2 regions of the Hornefia porci genome follow, and region 1 is predicted to be linked to the other one. Evidence: riboswitches for the same ligand, from Rfam matches in the RefSeq annotation. Region 1 holds a riboswitch; the other holds the start of a gene.
What was found. Region 1 has a riboswitch for cobalamin ahead of BHK98_RS06135 (DUF4430 domain-containing protein). Riboswitches for the same ligand answer to the same signal wherever they lie in the genome.
Positions count from the first base shown of each region.

Region 2: it holds a riboswitch for cobalamin, as region 1 does, so the genes downstream of both, BHK98_RS01375 (TroA family protein) here and BHK98_RS06135 (DUF4430 domain-containing protein) in region 1, are expected to answer to the same signal.

Region 1 is NZ_MJIE01000001.1:1,286,526-1,294,506, forward strand. Features, by position in the region: gene ligA (NAD-dependent DNA ligase LigA) at 1-1,390, opposite strand, end outside; gene BHK98_RS06130 (ATP-dependent helicase) at 1,406-3,613, opposite strand; gene BHK98_RS06135 (DUF4430 domain-containing protein) at 3,808-4,677, opposite strand; cobalamin riboswitch at 4,892-5,070, opposite strand; gene BHK98_RS06140 (sugar phosphate isomerase/epimerase family protein) at 5,120-5,887, opposite strand; gene BHK98_RS06145 (ECF transporter S component) at 5,892-6,857, opposite strand; gene BHK98_RS06150 (ABC transporter ATP-binding protein) at 6,836-7,981, opposite strand, start outside.
Region 2 is NZ_MJIE01000001.1:314,613-322,593, forward strand. Features, by position in the region: gene BHK98_RS01365 (methionine gamma-lyase family protein) at 1-135, shown strand, start outside; gene BHK98_RS01370 (TVP38/TMEM64 family protein) at 132-854, shown strand; cobalamin riboswitch at 1,178-1,433, shown strand; gene BHK98_RS01375 (TroA family protein) at 1,669-4,626, shown strand; gene BHK98_RS01380 (ABC transporter substrate-binding protein) at 4,642-5,805, shown strand; gene BHK98_RS01385 (FecCD family ABC transporter permease) at 5,930-6,997, shown strand; gene BHK98_RS01390 (ABC transporter ATP-binding protein) at 6,999-7,981, shown strand, end outside.

The DNA of each region.
Region 1 (7,981 bases):
TTATCTCCGTGCGGTACCGGTCCAGCCGGAAGAGATCCGAGAATTCCCGGACAAGTCCTCTGGAAATCAGCTTCTCCAGCGTGGCTTCGCTGAGCCCCTCAATGTTCATCGCGTTCCGGGACACAAAGTGACTGAAGCTTTTAAGCTGCTTGGCGGGACACTGCGGGTTCGTACAGTACAGAGTGCTGACCCCGCTGTCGCTGCGGATCTCAGTCCGCCCGCCGCATACGGGACAGACCTCCGGAACCGCGATGCTGTCGCTTCCCGTCAGATTTTCAGAGATCTGCGGGATAATCATATTTGCCTTATACACCCTGATCCTGTCCCCGACGCCCAGCTTCAGTTCCCGCATGATGCTGATGTTGTGAACAGAAGCCCGGGAAACCGTGGTCCCCTCCAGCTCGACCGGGTCGAAGACCGCCACCGGATTGATGAGACCTGTGCGCGAGGCGCTCCACTCAATTTCCCGAAGAACCGTTTCCTCCTGCTGATCCTCCCATTTGAAGGCGATGGAATCCCGCGGAAATTTCGCGGTGGTTCCCAGCGACCGCCCGTATTCGATGTCATCATAAATCAGCACCAGACCGTCGGATGGAAAATCGTTGGTCTTAACCTGTTCCTCGAACCGGTCGATGGTTTCCGGAAGGTTCGTCTTATCCACATGACGGTACTCCACCACGTCGAAGCCCTGTGAGGCGAGCCACTCCAGCTGTCCGGACCGGGTCCCGCCAAAATTCACATTTTCCGCCTCCACCAGTGAGAACGCGATGAACCGCACGTTCCGGCTCCGGGTGACAGAGGGATCAAGCTGCCGCACAGAACCGCTGCAGAGATTGCGCGGGTTCTTGTATTTCGCATCCGCATCGCCTATCTGCGAATTGATTCTCCGGAACTCTGAATAGGTGATGATTGCCTCTCCCCGCAGCACCAGTCTTCCGCGGTACGGCACATTCACCGGAACGTTGGCGAAGACGCGGGCGTTTCCTGTGACCACCTCGCCGATTTCCCCGTTTCCGCGGGTCAGCGCCTTGACCAGTTCTCCGTTTTCGTAGGTCAGCACGATGGTCAGTCCGTCCAGCTTCCAGGACAGGAGTCCATGCTGATCTCCCAGCCATTCCGCCAGCTCCTGCCGGCTCTTTGTTTTGTCCAGAGAAAGCATCCTGGACGGATGACGTTCCCGGGGAAGCTCCGACAAAACCTCGTACCCGACGTTCCGGGTCGGACTGTTGGCGAATACAATTCCGGTCTCCCGTTCCAGCTCCCTCAGCTCATCGTAAAGCCGGTCGTATTCGATGTTCGGCATGATTTCAATCCCGTCCTGATAATACGCCTTTGCCGCCCGGTTCAAAATATCGATTTTTTCTCTGATTTCCTGTTTTCTGTCTTTCATTGCTCTGTATGTTCTTCAGATCTTCTTCAGCGGGGCCACGCCCAGCGCAAGCTTCTTGACGCCGGCTCCGTCAAACGCCACCGTAACGATTGTATCTGTAGCCTCCAGCACCATGCCTTCTCCGAATTTTCCGTGGCTCACCCGGTCGCCCGGCGCGAAGCTCTCCGTGTTCTCCATTGCATTCTGCCGCGTGCTGTACCGGGCGTATTTCAGTGCGTCAAAGGGTTTATAAGGCTTCGCGGCGTATCCGTCCCGGCTTCCCGTGGAAACTCCCAGACTGGAATCTCCGGTCTTTCTCTGATAAACCGCGTCTCCTTCAATGAGACGCCGGTCCAGCTCCCGAAGGAACTGTGACTCCCTCGTATATTCCGTTCTCCCGTAGCGGGTGCGTTCCTCAGCGCTGGACAGGAACAGAAGCTCCTTTGCTCTCGTCATGCCAACATAGCAGAGACGCCGCTCCTCCTCCATTCCCGAAGGGTCGTCAAAGGCTTTGTTCCCCGGAAAGAGACCGTCCTCAAGTCCCGGCAGAAAGACCACCGGAAACTCAAGCCCCTTGGCACTGTGCATCGTCATCAGCGTCACCGTGTCCTGATGCTCGTCATAGTTATCCACCTCAGCCGCAAGTGTAAGCTGCTCCATGAACTCCTCGATGGAGGGATTTTCGGTTCCCTTTTCATAATCGTAAATTACCGATTTGAACTCCATCAGGTTCTCAATCCGTCCTTCCGACTCGACGGTGCCGGTCTCCTCCAGTGCGGGAAGATATCCGGTTTTCGTAAGCAGCAGGTCATAGATGTCGGAAACCTTCAGGTTCGTCCGTTCCTGCCGGCAGAGGTTCAGGCAGTCCGTCAGCTCCCGTACCCGGTCATACGCCTTGCCCGGCAGCGTGTCCTGCACCTCAGGATCGCTGAGCGCCTCCAGCAGACTTTTGTTCTTCACAGCGGCGAAGCCCATGACCTTCTCCACGGTTTTGTCGCCCATGCCGCGCTTCGGCTCATTCACGATGCGCCGCATTGACAGGTCATCCTTCGGATTGACCACAAGCCGCATATAGCACATGATGTCCTTGATTTCCTTCCGGTCATAGTAACGCATGCCGGACAAAATGCGGTACGGGATTCCATCCCGGGAAAGAGCGCTCTCAAAAAGCCGTGACTGGGCGTTGGTCCGGTACAGAATCGCGAAATCCGTCAGCGGCCGGCCGGCGCGGTTCATATATCCGATCTGCCGGGCCACATACGCCGCCTCCTCATGGTCATTATTCGCCCTGTAATAGCGAAGCTTCTCGCCGCTGTCACGGTCCGTCCACAGCTTCTTGCTCTTTCGGCCGCGGTTGTTGCGGATTACCGAATACGCCGCGTCCAGAATGTTCCCCTTGCTCCGGTAGTTCTGCTCCAGCTTGATGACCTTCGCCTCCGGAAAATCCGATTCAAAGTCCAGGATGTTCCGGATATCCGCCCCGCGCCACTGGTAAATGCACTGGTCGTCGTCCCCGACCACGCACAGATTGTGGTGCCGGTCCGCCAGCTGGCGGATCAGCCGGTACTGAATATGGTTCGTATCCTGATACTCGTCCACCATGATATACTGAAAACGCTCCTGGTAACGCAGCAGAATCTCCTCATTCCGCTCAAAGAGCTTCACGGTGTTCAGCAGAATATCGTCAAAGTCCATCGCGTTGTTCTGCCTCAGCCGCTTCTGATACTCTCTGTACACCAGGTAAATCGCCTTTGTTTTATAATTATTCTCCATTGTCTCCCGGTACTGCTCCGGATCCACGCCCTTCTCCTTCTGGTCGCTGATCACCGCCAGCAGATACTGCGGCGCGAATTCCCGGTCGCTGATCCCGTTTTCCTTCAGGATGTTTTTCACCAGGGTCTTCTGATCAGTGCCGTCGTAGATGACAAAGTTCGGCTCATACCCCGCTTCCTCCGGATAGACCCGCAGAATGCGAAGGCACATGGCGTGAAAGGTCATGATCCACATGGATCCCGCCCGGTCTCCCGCCAGATCCTCCACTCGCTCCCGCATTTCCCTGGCGGCCTTGTTGGTAAAGGTCACCGCCAGTATGCTGTACGGAGAAATCCCCTCTTCAAGCATATGAGCGATACGGTGGGTCATGGTGCTTGTCTTGCCGGAACCCGCGCCCGCCAGAATCAGCAGCGGTCCCTCCAGCTGACGCACCGCCTCCTGCTGCCTGGAATTCAGATTTTCAAAACTCATTCGTTACTCTCCATTCATTTGTCTGCCTGATGCGTGAACAGACACTTACTATTCTATCACATTTACTCTGTCTTTGCTCTGCCTTTAGCACAAAAAAAGAGCCGGAGCGCCTCCGCGATGCTCCGGCGGCGCTCCTCGCCTCTCTCTTATTCTGTCGATGCATTCTGCCGCCGCTGCGCCTGCGGCGTATTTATCTACTCCTTTGTGTAATTGACGGTGTAGTGCCACTTGATTACATCGCCATTCTTCAGCTTGTATTTGGAGCAGGTGTAATTCGGCGTGACTCCGTTCACGTAGTACAGCCAGCCGCTGTTCTTGCCGCCGTCGAATTCCGCGAGATGACCGATGGAACTGATATACACGCCGTCATAAGCGCCCGCGTCCTTCTTGATGTACGCGATGCCGCGGGATCTGCAGACGGACTTCAGCGCGTCGTAAACGGTTTCACCACTCTTGAACTGATACTTTGTGGCTGACAGAATGACGCCGCTTGAAGGAATATTTTTTTTCTTGGCGGGGTCCTTCAGCCGGGACATATCATTTGCAAGATCCCTGCATTCGATGCTGATGGTCACGGATTTTGCAGCCGAGGCAGCTGCAGACGATGAGCTGCCGTTTTTCTTGGCCGCTTCTGCCTTCTTCTCCTTAACCAGTTTCCGGTAGTTCTCCAGAGCCGCGGTCAGAACCTCTTTGTTCTCCACGATCTCCTTCTGGTCTTTGCTGAGCTTGTCATACGCCTTTTTCGCCTTCTGAATGGCGTCCTTGCTGTCCAGCGTCACCTTGTCCGGATCGCCGATCGCAGCGATCAGCTCGTCCACCTTTTTCACGGCGGCCTTGTCTTTCTTTTCCTTCGAGGACGCTGATTTCTTCTCCGTCGTACCGGAATCGGACGCGGTCTGAGTCTCCGCGGATTCCTGCGCCGCTGTCGCCTTCGCCTTCTCCGCCCGGGCGCTTTTAATGCTCAGACCGAAAACCGCCGAGGTTGCCGCAAGTGCGACAATCACGAGAACAGCGATCGTCCTGATTTTCCTTCTCTTTGCCTTTCTCAACAGTTCATCTTCCATAACTCTTCCCCTTTCTAACATTCCTGCGCTTTCCGATTCTTTCCTGCTACAGCAAACGAGGCAGGGTGACGGGGCCTGCCTCAAAATGAAAAAAGAATGAAAAGCAATTGGGGCTCCCCGTAATCCGCACTATCCTCAGATAGTATAAAGGACTGTGGTTCTGCCCACAGCCCGTATTCGCTGATGCATATGTTTCTACCATCGGTTCACCGCCGATTAGAAACGCTTTCGCGCAGGTCTCCTGGCTTATGGATCATCGCCGGCCGCGCCTTCCCGGTTTCCCAGTGGCATCCTGCGACACAGCTCTCCAACTACAGTGGCGGGACCGCTCAGGCGTTCAACCTGATTCCCTCTTAGCTTCCGTGTGGAAGAACGCGAAACGCATTTTCAATTGCACCTTAATTGTATCGGATATTTCCCCTTTCGTCAAGAGGAAATTCCATCACTGCTTCAGCAGCCAGGCGACGCTCTCGTCGCACTCCCTGCTCTCTATGGTCAGTGTCGCAGAGGGATCGCAGTAATCGTCGATTGCCGCCAGGATTTCCTTCATGTTCAGGCTTCCCGAGGTAAGAGGTCTGTGCTGGTCGCTGCTTCCGTCGTTATTATGAAGATGGAAGTGCCCAAGCCGGGGGCCCATAATCCGGATCCAGTCCGTGACGCTGTACTCAGGCTCTGTCACCACATTGGCGTGACCCACATCAAGACAGAGCTTCACACGCGGATCGTCTATCTGCGATACAATTTCCGTCAGCGACTCCGGCTCTGAATCCAGCACATTCTCAATGTAAAGGGTGAAGTCCTCCGGCTTGTCCTCCATAAATCTGCTCCAGAATTTCACTGACTGCTTCACGTGCCAGACCGGGAAATAAATCAGCGGAATAAATCCGGAATGCACTACCAGACGTTTCAGCCCCAGCCGCCGGCAGCCTTCGTAGGCCTGCTCGAAGCGTTTCATGGCGAGATCCACAAAGAGCGGGTCGATAGACTGCGGACAGAGTTCGGTGAAGGGACCGTGAACAATCGCGCCGCGCTCGTCCGAAACGCCGCATTCCTTCATTTCCTTCTGCATCGCGGCTATCGTCCGGTCGATTTTGTCCTCATCCAGAGTCTGAGAAATGCAGAACTGGTTGAATTCAATGCCGATACCGTATTTTTTTATCACCTTCAGCGCGTCGTCGGAAAACGTCGCCAGAAAAATCTGCCTCTCCATATCGTCACCTGTAAATCCCGTATTTGATCTTGATTCTTTCCAGCTTCCTGATAAACATATCTCCGAAAAAGAAGATGAACACCGCGGCGCCGCCGGCGTGAACCGCATCGTAGGGTGCTCCGGAGATATAGAGAATCCGCAGCGTGTTCAGGCTCACCGGCCGCCCGCCCGGCATGGCGGCTGAGGTCACCATCGCGCAGATATTCATGATTCCGCCGTACACGATGAATGTCACAAAGAAGGTGAACAGAGCCATGGTCAGTCCGTCCACGGAGAGTCGTTTCCGCTGCACCAGCAGACCTCCCAGCAGACCGGCCACCCCGAACGCGTAAAGCCGCCAGCCGAAAAATGTCTGGTCTTTTCCCGGCCAGATCAGATAGCAGATATAGGCCGCCGCCAGCGCAAAGGCGATGCAGAGTACCGGCCCCATCACCATCCGCAGGCTTCGCGAGGCAAGCTCGTCACGGAATCCCCGATCCCGGATCTCCTCGTAGTTTACTTTGTTGAAGGCGAGCCCCGCCAGGAATCCCAACAGCCCCCAGCAGAACATCTGCCACGGCGTCCATGGTCCCTGCCCCATATAAAAGTTGCAGACGAACCGCGCCAGTGCGCCGATCAGGAAACCCGCCTCCGGTCCCAGCGAAATTCCGGAGATGATTATCATGGCCGTCCCCGCCTGAATCGGAACAGTCAGATGAAAGAAGAGGTGAATCACAACAGTCAGAGCTGCCATCATCGCGATCAGGACGATCTCCCGGGCCTTGGGCTTTCGCCGTTCGAACACCATGAAAAACGGAATCATCGTATAGATCACAATCAGGATGCTGCCAACCATATACAGATCCGAGCCCAGCAGGAAGCTTCCTCCCAGCACGGTAACAGGAATTACGCCGAGAATCAGAAATGCGGAAACGGCGGTGCGTTTTCTGGCCGCGGCCTCATACTGAGTCAGATCGAATCCCCGACGCATTTCGCCACCTCCTCCCATGTGACAGCTTCAGGGAAGTAATCCCGCGCCATGCGGTTCGCCGTCGTCGTATAGAAATTGTTTCCCGGAAAGAACTCCTTCGGCGGTCCGGCCGACACGATTCCTCCGTCGAAAAACATAGCGCAGCAGTCGCCGTATTCCGCGCAGAACTCGATGTCATGAGACACCATGAACAAAGTCCTGCCCGCATCGGTCAGCTTCTTCAGAACCTTCGCAAGGGCGATTTTAAAGAAAGGGTCCAGACCCTTGGTGGCCTCGTCCAGAAGAATCACATCCGGATCCACCAGCAGAACCTTCCCAAGCGCCAGTCGCTGCTGCTCACCTCCTGACAGGTCGTAGGGATGTGCCTTCCGGAGATGTTCGATCTCCATGAGCCGGAGCATATCCACAACCTTCTTCACTTTTTCCCCGTCTGTACCTTTTTCGTCATGCAGGGCCTCCAGCAGCTCGTCCTCCACGCAGATCTCTGTGAACAGCGCCTGCGGGTTCTGGGGCAGCATAGCCAGACGGCCGTTCACCTCAATTTTTCCGCGCTGAGGCTTTACAATCCCGGCGATTGCCTTCAGCGTTGTGCTCTTTCCTACGCCGTTTCCGCCGAGGATACAAAAGAGCTGCCCCTTCTCCACATCCATCGTCAGTCCCCGAAGGACATCCTGGGAGTTCCGGTCGTAACGATACCAGACATTTTCCATATGGATTGCCGGATCCTTGATTTTCCGCGGTTTCTCTTCCTTCCCGGTTCCCTTCTGCCAGAGAGGGATCCCTTTTTCCGGTTCCTTCCCGGCCCGGCGCATCTCCTCATCGATCCAGAGTCTTCCTTCACGGATGGTCAGCGGACTCTCGCCCTCTCCGCCTGCGGAATAGAAAATCCGGGTCACTGAAGGAAGCCCGTAGAACATGGGATGGCGGCTGCCGCCTCCGTTACCGGACATCAGCCGTCCGATGCGCCGGGGATCGTCATATGCGATGATTCTTCCCCGATCCATGACCAGGACTTTGTCGGCCATGGTAAACGCCTCCTCCAGACGATGCTCCGAAAGGATAACGGTAGTTCCGAGATCCCGGTTGATTTTGTAAATCGTTCGCAGGAACTCTGACGCGGCGAT
Region 2 (7,981 bases), 970 kb from region 1:
GGGCCGATGCGTGAACCGTTTATCGTCTATTTTCAGGGAGGACTGACGTATGAGCATTCTAAACTCGGCGTCATGAATTCTCTGAACCGGCTGTACCGGAAGGGACTTCTGAAGGGAAGGGGACTTTGTGTATGAGCGACAAAAAAAGCAGGGGGCAGCGGCTGCGCCGCGCTCTGACGATACTTAAATTCGCGGTTCTTATCGCGATTGTCGTCGCCCTGCCGATTTATATCATCATCTGTCAGAGGGATGTGATTTCCAGATTCCGCAGCTACACGGATGTGATCCATTATCTGCGGGGATTCGGCATCAAGAGTGTTCTGATCTATCTTGCGGCGGAAATTCTGCAGATTGTCGTCAGTGTGCTGCCGGGAGAGGTTTTTCAGTTTGCCGCCGGTTCGGTGTTCGGTTTTTTCCCGGGACTTATCCTGACGCTGGCGGGCTGCGCGGCCGGAGAAACCGTTTCCTATTATCTGGCGCGTTTTCTGGGCGAGGACGGACTTGAACTGATTCTCGGAAAGGAGCGAATGGGAAAATATGTAAGCCGCTTCAACAGCGAAAAAGCGTATATCCTGACGTTCCTGATTTACCTGATTCCGGGAATTCCGAAGGATCTGGTATGCTACGCCGCCGGAATCTCTCATATGAAATTCCGTGCCTTTCTGCTGCTCTCACTCGTCGGCAGAATTCCGGCACTGTGCGGCTGTCTGCTGTTCGGCGATATGATGATGAAAGGGAATTACCGGGGAATGATCGTGATCGGCGCTGTCTGCGGCGTGATTCTGCTGCTGTGCTTCATCTTCCGGAAGCGAGTCAACCGGTTTATCGATCAGATTTATGAGAAAATATCGTAAGGGGGATCCAATCAGGAAGATCCAATCCCGGGGCAGGCTCTCATAGTCTTTTCCGGATACTTTATACCGACAAGACAGTTTTGCAGGTTTTGCAGGTTAATAATTAACCCACAAAAACTACAAAATCTTCTTTGTCTGCAAAGGCTTTACCGGAGAGGGGAGAGGCGAGACCCGCGCATACTCACTGCAGAGATTCACCGCCGCCGTAGCAACGCATACGCCGCAGATACCGCCGCGGATGCCGCTCCGCCGCAGAGCAGATAACCGCCCCTCCGCCGGGTAGTCATTGACAGAACGCGGGGCAATTGCTATAATTTATGTAGAATTAAATATGTCGGTACAGTGCCGCGGACGGCAGTCCGCAGTTAAAAGGGAATCGGGTGTGAATCCCGAACGATCCGGTCACTGTAAACAGGGAGTTCTCCCGTACTATGCCATTGGCAGCATACATCCGGCACAGACAGCGTGCGCCGCAATGCTTCGGCGTTCCGGCTGTCACCGTCATTTCGATGCTGCTGAGAAGGCGCGGGGGAACGAAGATCTGCAAGTCAGGAAACCTGCTGTATCAGAATTATCGGCGAAATGCTTCTGGAGAGAGTGTGCCTGTAATAATAACATGATGAAACATTAGATACATCGCATCATTGTTCCGCTGCAACAGATTTTCATGTATTATAACTGAAGTTTTTCATACAAGTACCCGCTTCTTCAGAGAAAAGTGGGTTTTTTGCTGCCCTGAGATATCGCAGTGCTCTGTCCGGAGCTGAACGCCGTGCTGAGCGAGGAAAAAATGATGAGAAGGAGAGAATTTGTTTTGAAAAAGAAAAAGTATTACAAAATCACGTTATCCTTCCTGCTGATCGCTGCGCTCGTTCTGACGCAGCTTGCCGCTGCGTTTGCGGAAGATTCCGCAGGCGCCGGGAGTGCGTCTCCGAAAGCGACGGCGCAGCAGGAGACCGTGGCGAGAGAAAACAAAAAAGCCTCGTCTGCGGAAGACAATCAGGCGGGCCGGTCTGAACAGGAAGGAGTAGCACAGCAGGAAGACCGGAGCACAGCAGCCTCCGATTCCTCAAACGGCTCGTCAGCAGCTTCTTCAGTCGGCTCCGTGCGGCAGCAGGCGAGACAAGGCGAAAGCGGGCAGCAGGGAACATCCGATACATCGGAAAACCTGTCCGGCAGCAGCAAGACGGCTTCCTCCGGAGAAAAGGAGACAGCGCAGAATCAGACTGCGAAAACCGGAGAACCTTCCGCCATCGACAACAGCACGACGCTGGATGACGGCATCTACACGCCGGACGGCGTTTCCTTCACCGGCGGAACCGGAAGAGTGAAAATCACGGTTCCGACGATTAAGGTGACGAACGGGAAGGCGTATGCCGACATTCTGTTCAGCAGCAAATCTTATACGAAGCTTCAGGCCGGCGGAAAGACCTACGAGCCGGAGGCTGACACATCGAACGGGTCTTTGTTCAAAAAAGTTCCGGTCGCTCTCAACAGGGATACAGCGATTGTCGGAACCACCACGGCGATGTCGAAGGTCAACGATATTGATTATTCTATTCACGTGAACAAAAGTGAACCGGTGTCCGATCCGGCCACCCCTGCTGTGGATAACAGAACCGATCTGGCGGACGGCGTCTGGGTACCGGACAGCTTCAGTGTGAGCGGCGGTACGAACAAAGTGACGATTACCTGTCCGAAGGTTACGATTTCCGGCGGAAAGGCTGTTGCGACGATTGTGTTCAGCAGCGATAAATACACACAGCTGAAGGCAAACGGTAAAATTTACAGCGGCGTAACAGATTCCGCGGCAAAGACCTCGACCTTTTCTGTTCCGGTGGCGCTGAACACGGCCAATCCCATCATCGGGAAAACCGTCAGAATGTCTGATCCGCACTGGATCAATTATTCTATCACCATTCGGATGAGCGTGAATTCCGGGAAGTATACGGAGCCTTCCGGCGGACAGGATCCCGACCCGTCGCCATCGGATCCGACAGTACCGACAGAGACGAAAGACCTGAAGGCAGGAACCTGGAAGGTGAAGTCTGACACCGATAACCGCATGTTCTACCTCTATCCGAAAACCGGAACCAAGTACAGTATTCTGACGGTTAAAGGGGAGGGCAGCAAAAAGACCATGACTGCAACCGTCACGCTGACCGGAGAAGGCTACGACTATCTGTACATGGGAACCGCGCTGGATGCGGCGAAGGCGCCGAAAACCCGGTGGATCAAGGCGAAGGTGGTTAACGGATACTACACCTACACGCTGCCGGTTTCCGCTCTGGATAAGAATCTGACGGTTTCCGCTCATTCCAGGAAGCTGAACAGCTGGTTTGAACATACTATTATCTTCTACAGCGGCGGGGCGAAGGCTGTTTCCTCCGGCACCTCGACGACAGCTCCTAAGACAAAGAAAAAGAAAGACAAATACGCCACAAGCGGGAAACAGACAAAATTCAGGAAGAGCACAAAGAAAGACAAGGTATCCAAATATAAAGACGACAGCCAGAAAAGCACAGGTGCGGTCAACAACAGAACCTCACTGAAGGACGGAGTATACACTCCGGATTCCTTCAGCTGGTCAGGAGGCTCCGGCCGTCTCGCCTACATTAAATGCAGAAAAATCACGGTAACGGGCGGAAAAGCCTATGCGACCATCGTGTTCGGAAGCAGCAGCTACGACCGTCTCAAGGCAAACGGAAAGGTTTATTCCAGGAGCGGGGGAGGACTCTCCACTTTTGTGATTCCGGTGAAACTGAACGCCAACAATACCATCATCGGACGCACCACAGCCATGTCCCAGCCTCACTGGGTCCGCTATACAATCTATGTAAAAAAAGCCGTCAGCGCCAGGGCTGCGAAAAAAGCCCGGGCAGAAGCAGAAAAAGCCGCAAAGGACGCCCGGAAGGCCAAACTCTCGCTGAGCAGGTCCGCTCCGAAGATTACCGGGCTGAAATACAGGTCGACGGTGAAAACCAGGTATGCGAAATACTTCCGGATCTTCCGGTATAACCACGGCGTTTCCCTGCTGAGCATAGACGTCAGCAAAAACACCGCGCTGTATGAGGAATACACGAAAAATGCGAAGAAGTCCGCAAAGGAGGACGGTAAAGTGGAGTATGACGAGGACGGAAAACCGGTCGCCCGCTCCCAGCACGAGATTACAGAGGCTCTTTATAAAAACAACGTCGTGAGTTATCTGCTGGTTCCGGAGAAATTCGACGTTCCCGCCGGTCTGGACAAACAGTATATCATCGTCAGGATCCCCGCGGAGAAAAGCTATGTGGCATCGAACTCTGCTTTGTCGTTCCTGGACGCCCTGGACGCGGTCGACGGCATCCGTCTCACCGGCGTAACGCCTGAAAAGGTCACTGCCTCCGGCGTCACGAAAGCGATAAAGAGCAGGCGCATCACCTATGCCGAAACGCCGGAATCGCCCCGGTACAGCACAATCATCCGGAAGAAAACCAGACTGGCCGTTCTGCCGGGGAGCCTGATTCCCGAGGAGATTACGACAAAGGAAACTCTGCTGAACAAGGACAAAATCGCGAAGCAGAAGGAGCAGGCGGAAACGGATCAGAAAAAACTGGAGACTCTGGAATCCCGTTTTACGGCGCTGGATATTCCGGTCATCCTCGACCGGTCCCGGCAGGAGAAGAGTCGTCTGGGACAGAAGGAATGGATCCGGATTTACGGAGAGATTTACGGCAGCGCGAAAAAAGCGCAGAAAATTTTTGAGAAAGAAGTAAAGGCAGAAAAGAAATAAAAAAGGCAGGATGAGATGAGAAACCGATTCAGGAAAGGAATGATCCTTCTTCTGGCGCTGGTGACCGCCACAGTGCTTCTGCTGTCCGGCTGCGGCGCGAAAAACAGCGAATCAGCTTCGGGCACATCGGGCGCTCCGGAGATCAGCGGGCTGACCTACAGCAAGACCATGAAGCTGGATTATGCGAAGGAATTCAACGTTTACTACTACAAAGACGGGTACAGGCTGATTGACATTAAGGACGATGCGAAGTATCTGATCGTGCCCAAGGGAAAGAAGGCTCCGGAAAAGCTGAGCAAAAAGATTAAGGTTCTTCACGAACCGGTGAAAAACATCTATCTCGCGGCGACCGCGTCCATGGCGCTGTTTTCTTCCATGGACGCTCTGGACAATATTTCCATGACCTCGCTGAAGTCGGGAGGCTGGTCCTTCCGGTCAGTACGGGACGCGATGAACGCAGGGAAAATTGTTTACGCCGGAAAATACAGTGAGCCGGATTACGAGCTGCTGCTGGACAAAAAATGCGGTCTGGCCATTGAATCCACGATGATTTATCATACGCCGGACGTAAAAGAAATGATTGAAGATCTGAAAATCCCCGTCATGGTAGACCGGTCCAGTTACGAATCAAACCCCCTGGGGCGCACAGAGTGGATCAAGCTTTACGGCGCGCTGACCGGACATGAGAAACAGGCTGAGGCCTTCTTTGAAAAACAGGAAAAGAAAATTTCCGCTCTGGACGATTTCAGGAATACGGAGAAAACTGTAGCCTTCTTCTATATATCCACGGACGGAAAAGCAGTGGTGCGCAGCAGCAAAGACTACGTTCCCACGATGATCGAGATGGCCGGCGGCCGGTATGTTTTCAGGAAACTGACGGATTCCGACGGAAAAACCTCCGTTCCGATGACCATTGAAAAGTTCTACGATACGGCCGCAGACGCCGATTATATCGTATACAACGGGAGCATCGACAGCACGGTCCGTTCCATGAACGATTTAATCGCGAAGGACCCGATTATGAAAAAGTTCAAAGCGGTGAAAAACGGACAGTGTTACGCCACGGGAGCATCGATGTATCAGCGGACGGATATCGTCGGTGATATGATTCTGGACTTTCATTATCTCGTGACACAAAAGCATCTGTCCGAAATGAAGTTCCTGACAAAACTGAAGTGAGGGCCCTCTGCTCCGCGTCGCATCCCGTGACGCCGGCACAAAGTACACGAACCTCCGATTCGGCCGTGTACGCGAAAAAAGTCAGAGGAAGTACAGGTAGTTTTTGAAGTACAGGTAGTTATTTATGAAAAAAAATATTTCCGAACTCCCGGCAGCCGCCGAAAGCTTTCAGCACGAAAACCTTCGGCGGCGCAGCCGTTATACCATGGTATTCGTACTGCTGTTCGCCGCGTTCTGCGTGATGACTGTGATCAATATCAATTCCGGTAATGTGCATATATCGCTGGATCATATCGTCAGGATACTTTTCACCGGGCAGGGAGATATCAAGGAAACCAATATTATATGGAGAATCCGTCTCCCCAGGATACTTACGGCGGCCATACTGGGCGGCGCTCTTGCGCTGTCCGGATTTCTGCTTCAGACATTCTTCGAGAATCCGATTGCGGGTCCCTATGTTCTGGGGATCTCTTCCGGCGCGAAAATGGTTGTAGCCTTTGTTATGATCGTCGCGCTGAAATATTATTCCACGGTTTCCTCCTACACGATGATTGTGGCGGCCTTTGCCGGCTCTCTGGCGTCGGTGGGCTTTATTCTGCTGGTTGCCCGAAGGATCCAGAATATGGCGGCGCTGCTGGTGGCGGGAATCATGATCGGCTACATCTGTTCCGCTGTCACGGACTTTATTATTACCTTCGCCAGCGACTCGGATATCGCGAATCTTCACGGCTGGTCTCAGGGCAGTTTTTCCGGGATGAGCTGGGAAAGCGTGCGTATCGTCGCTGTCGTGGTGTTTGTCACGTTCGCTCTGACACTGTGCTGCGCCAAGCCCATCAGCGCCTATCAGCTGGGAGAATCCTATGCGCGCAGTATCGGCGTGAATATTCGTGTGTTCAGGATTGTGCTGATCCTTCTCTCCAGCGTGTTCTCGGCAACAGTGACGGCCTTTGCCGGCCCGATTTCCTTTGTCGGCATCGCGGTGCCGTTCCTGATCAAGGGCGCTCTGGGCACGTCCAGGCCTATTGTTGTGATTCCGGGAGCCTTTGTGATGGGCGCGGTATTCTGCATGTTCTGTGATCTCATCGCACGGCTTGCCTTCGCTCCGCTGGAGCTGAACATCAGCACCGTGACATCCGTCTTCGGAGCACCAATTGTCATCTATATGATGGTCAGCAGAAAGAGAGGCAGATGAGATGAACGGGAATTATCTGACACTTGAACAGCTTTCCGTGGGATATCACAGCAAAAGCCTCATTGACGATATCTGTCTGAACGTCCGCAGAGGGGAGATTGTGACGCTCATCGGACCCAACGGCGCCGGAAAATCCACAATTCTGAAGACAATCGCCCGTCAGCTCACCCTGCTGCGCGGTGACGTGGTTATCGACGGGAGCAGTCTGAACGAGATGACTTTCCGGGATCTGTCCACACGTATGGCTGTGGTTCTTACAGACCGTCCGAAGCCGGAGCTTCTGACCTGTCACGATATCGTAGCGACCGGACGGTATCCGTATACCGGGCGTCTGGGAATTCTGACCCATGAGGACGAGGAGAAGGTGGACGAGGCGCTGGAGACGGTTCACGCACGCGAGCTTGGAAACCGTGATTTCAATGCGATCAGTGACGGGCAGAAACAGCGTGTGATGCTCGCCCGGGCAATCTGCCAGGAACCGGAAATCATCCTTCTGGACGAGCCGACATCGTTTCTGGACATCCGTTACAAGCTTGAGCTCCTGAGCGTCCTGCGCCGAATGGCCAAAGAAAAGGGAATCACTATCGTCATGACCCTCCACGAAATCGATCTCGCACAGAAAATCTCGGATCGGATTGTCTGTGTCAGCGGGGAGCACGCAGTCCGGGCCGGAACGCCGGAGGAGATTTTTCATTCGGAGATTATACGGGAGCTTTACGATATCGACAACGGATTCTATGATCCCGTGTTCGGAAGCATCGAGCTGGCAAGGCCGGAGGGAGATACGCCGCAGGTCTTTGTGATATCCTCAGGAGGAACCGGCATCCGGATCTACCGGGAGCTTCAGCAGGAGAATGTTCCCTTCGCCGCAGGCATTCTGTATGAGAACGATATTGATTATCAGCTGGCTTCGCTCCTGGCCTGCAGGGTGATAAGCGAACGTCCGTTTGCGGAGATTTCTTCTGAAACCTATGAGCAGGCAGT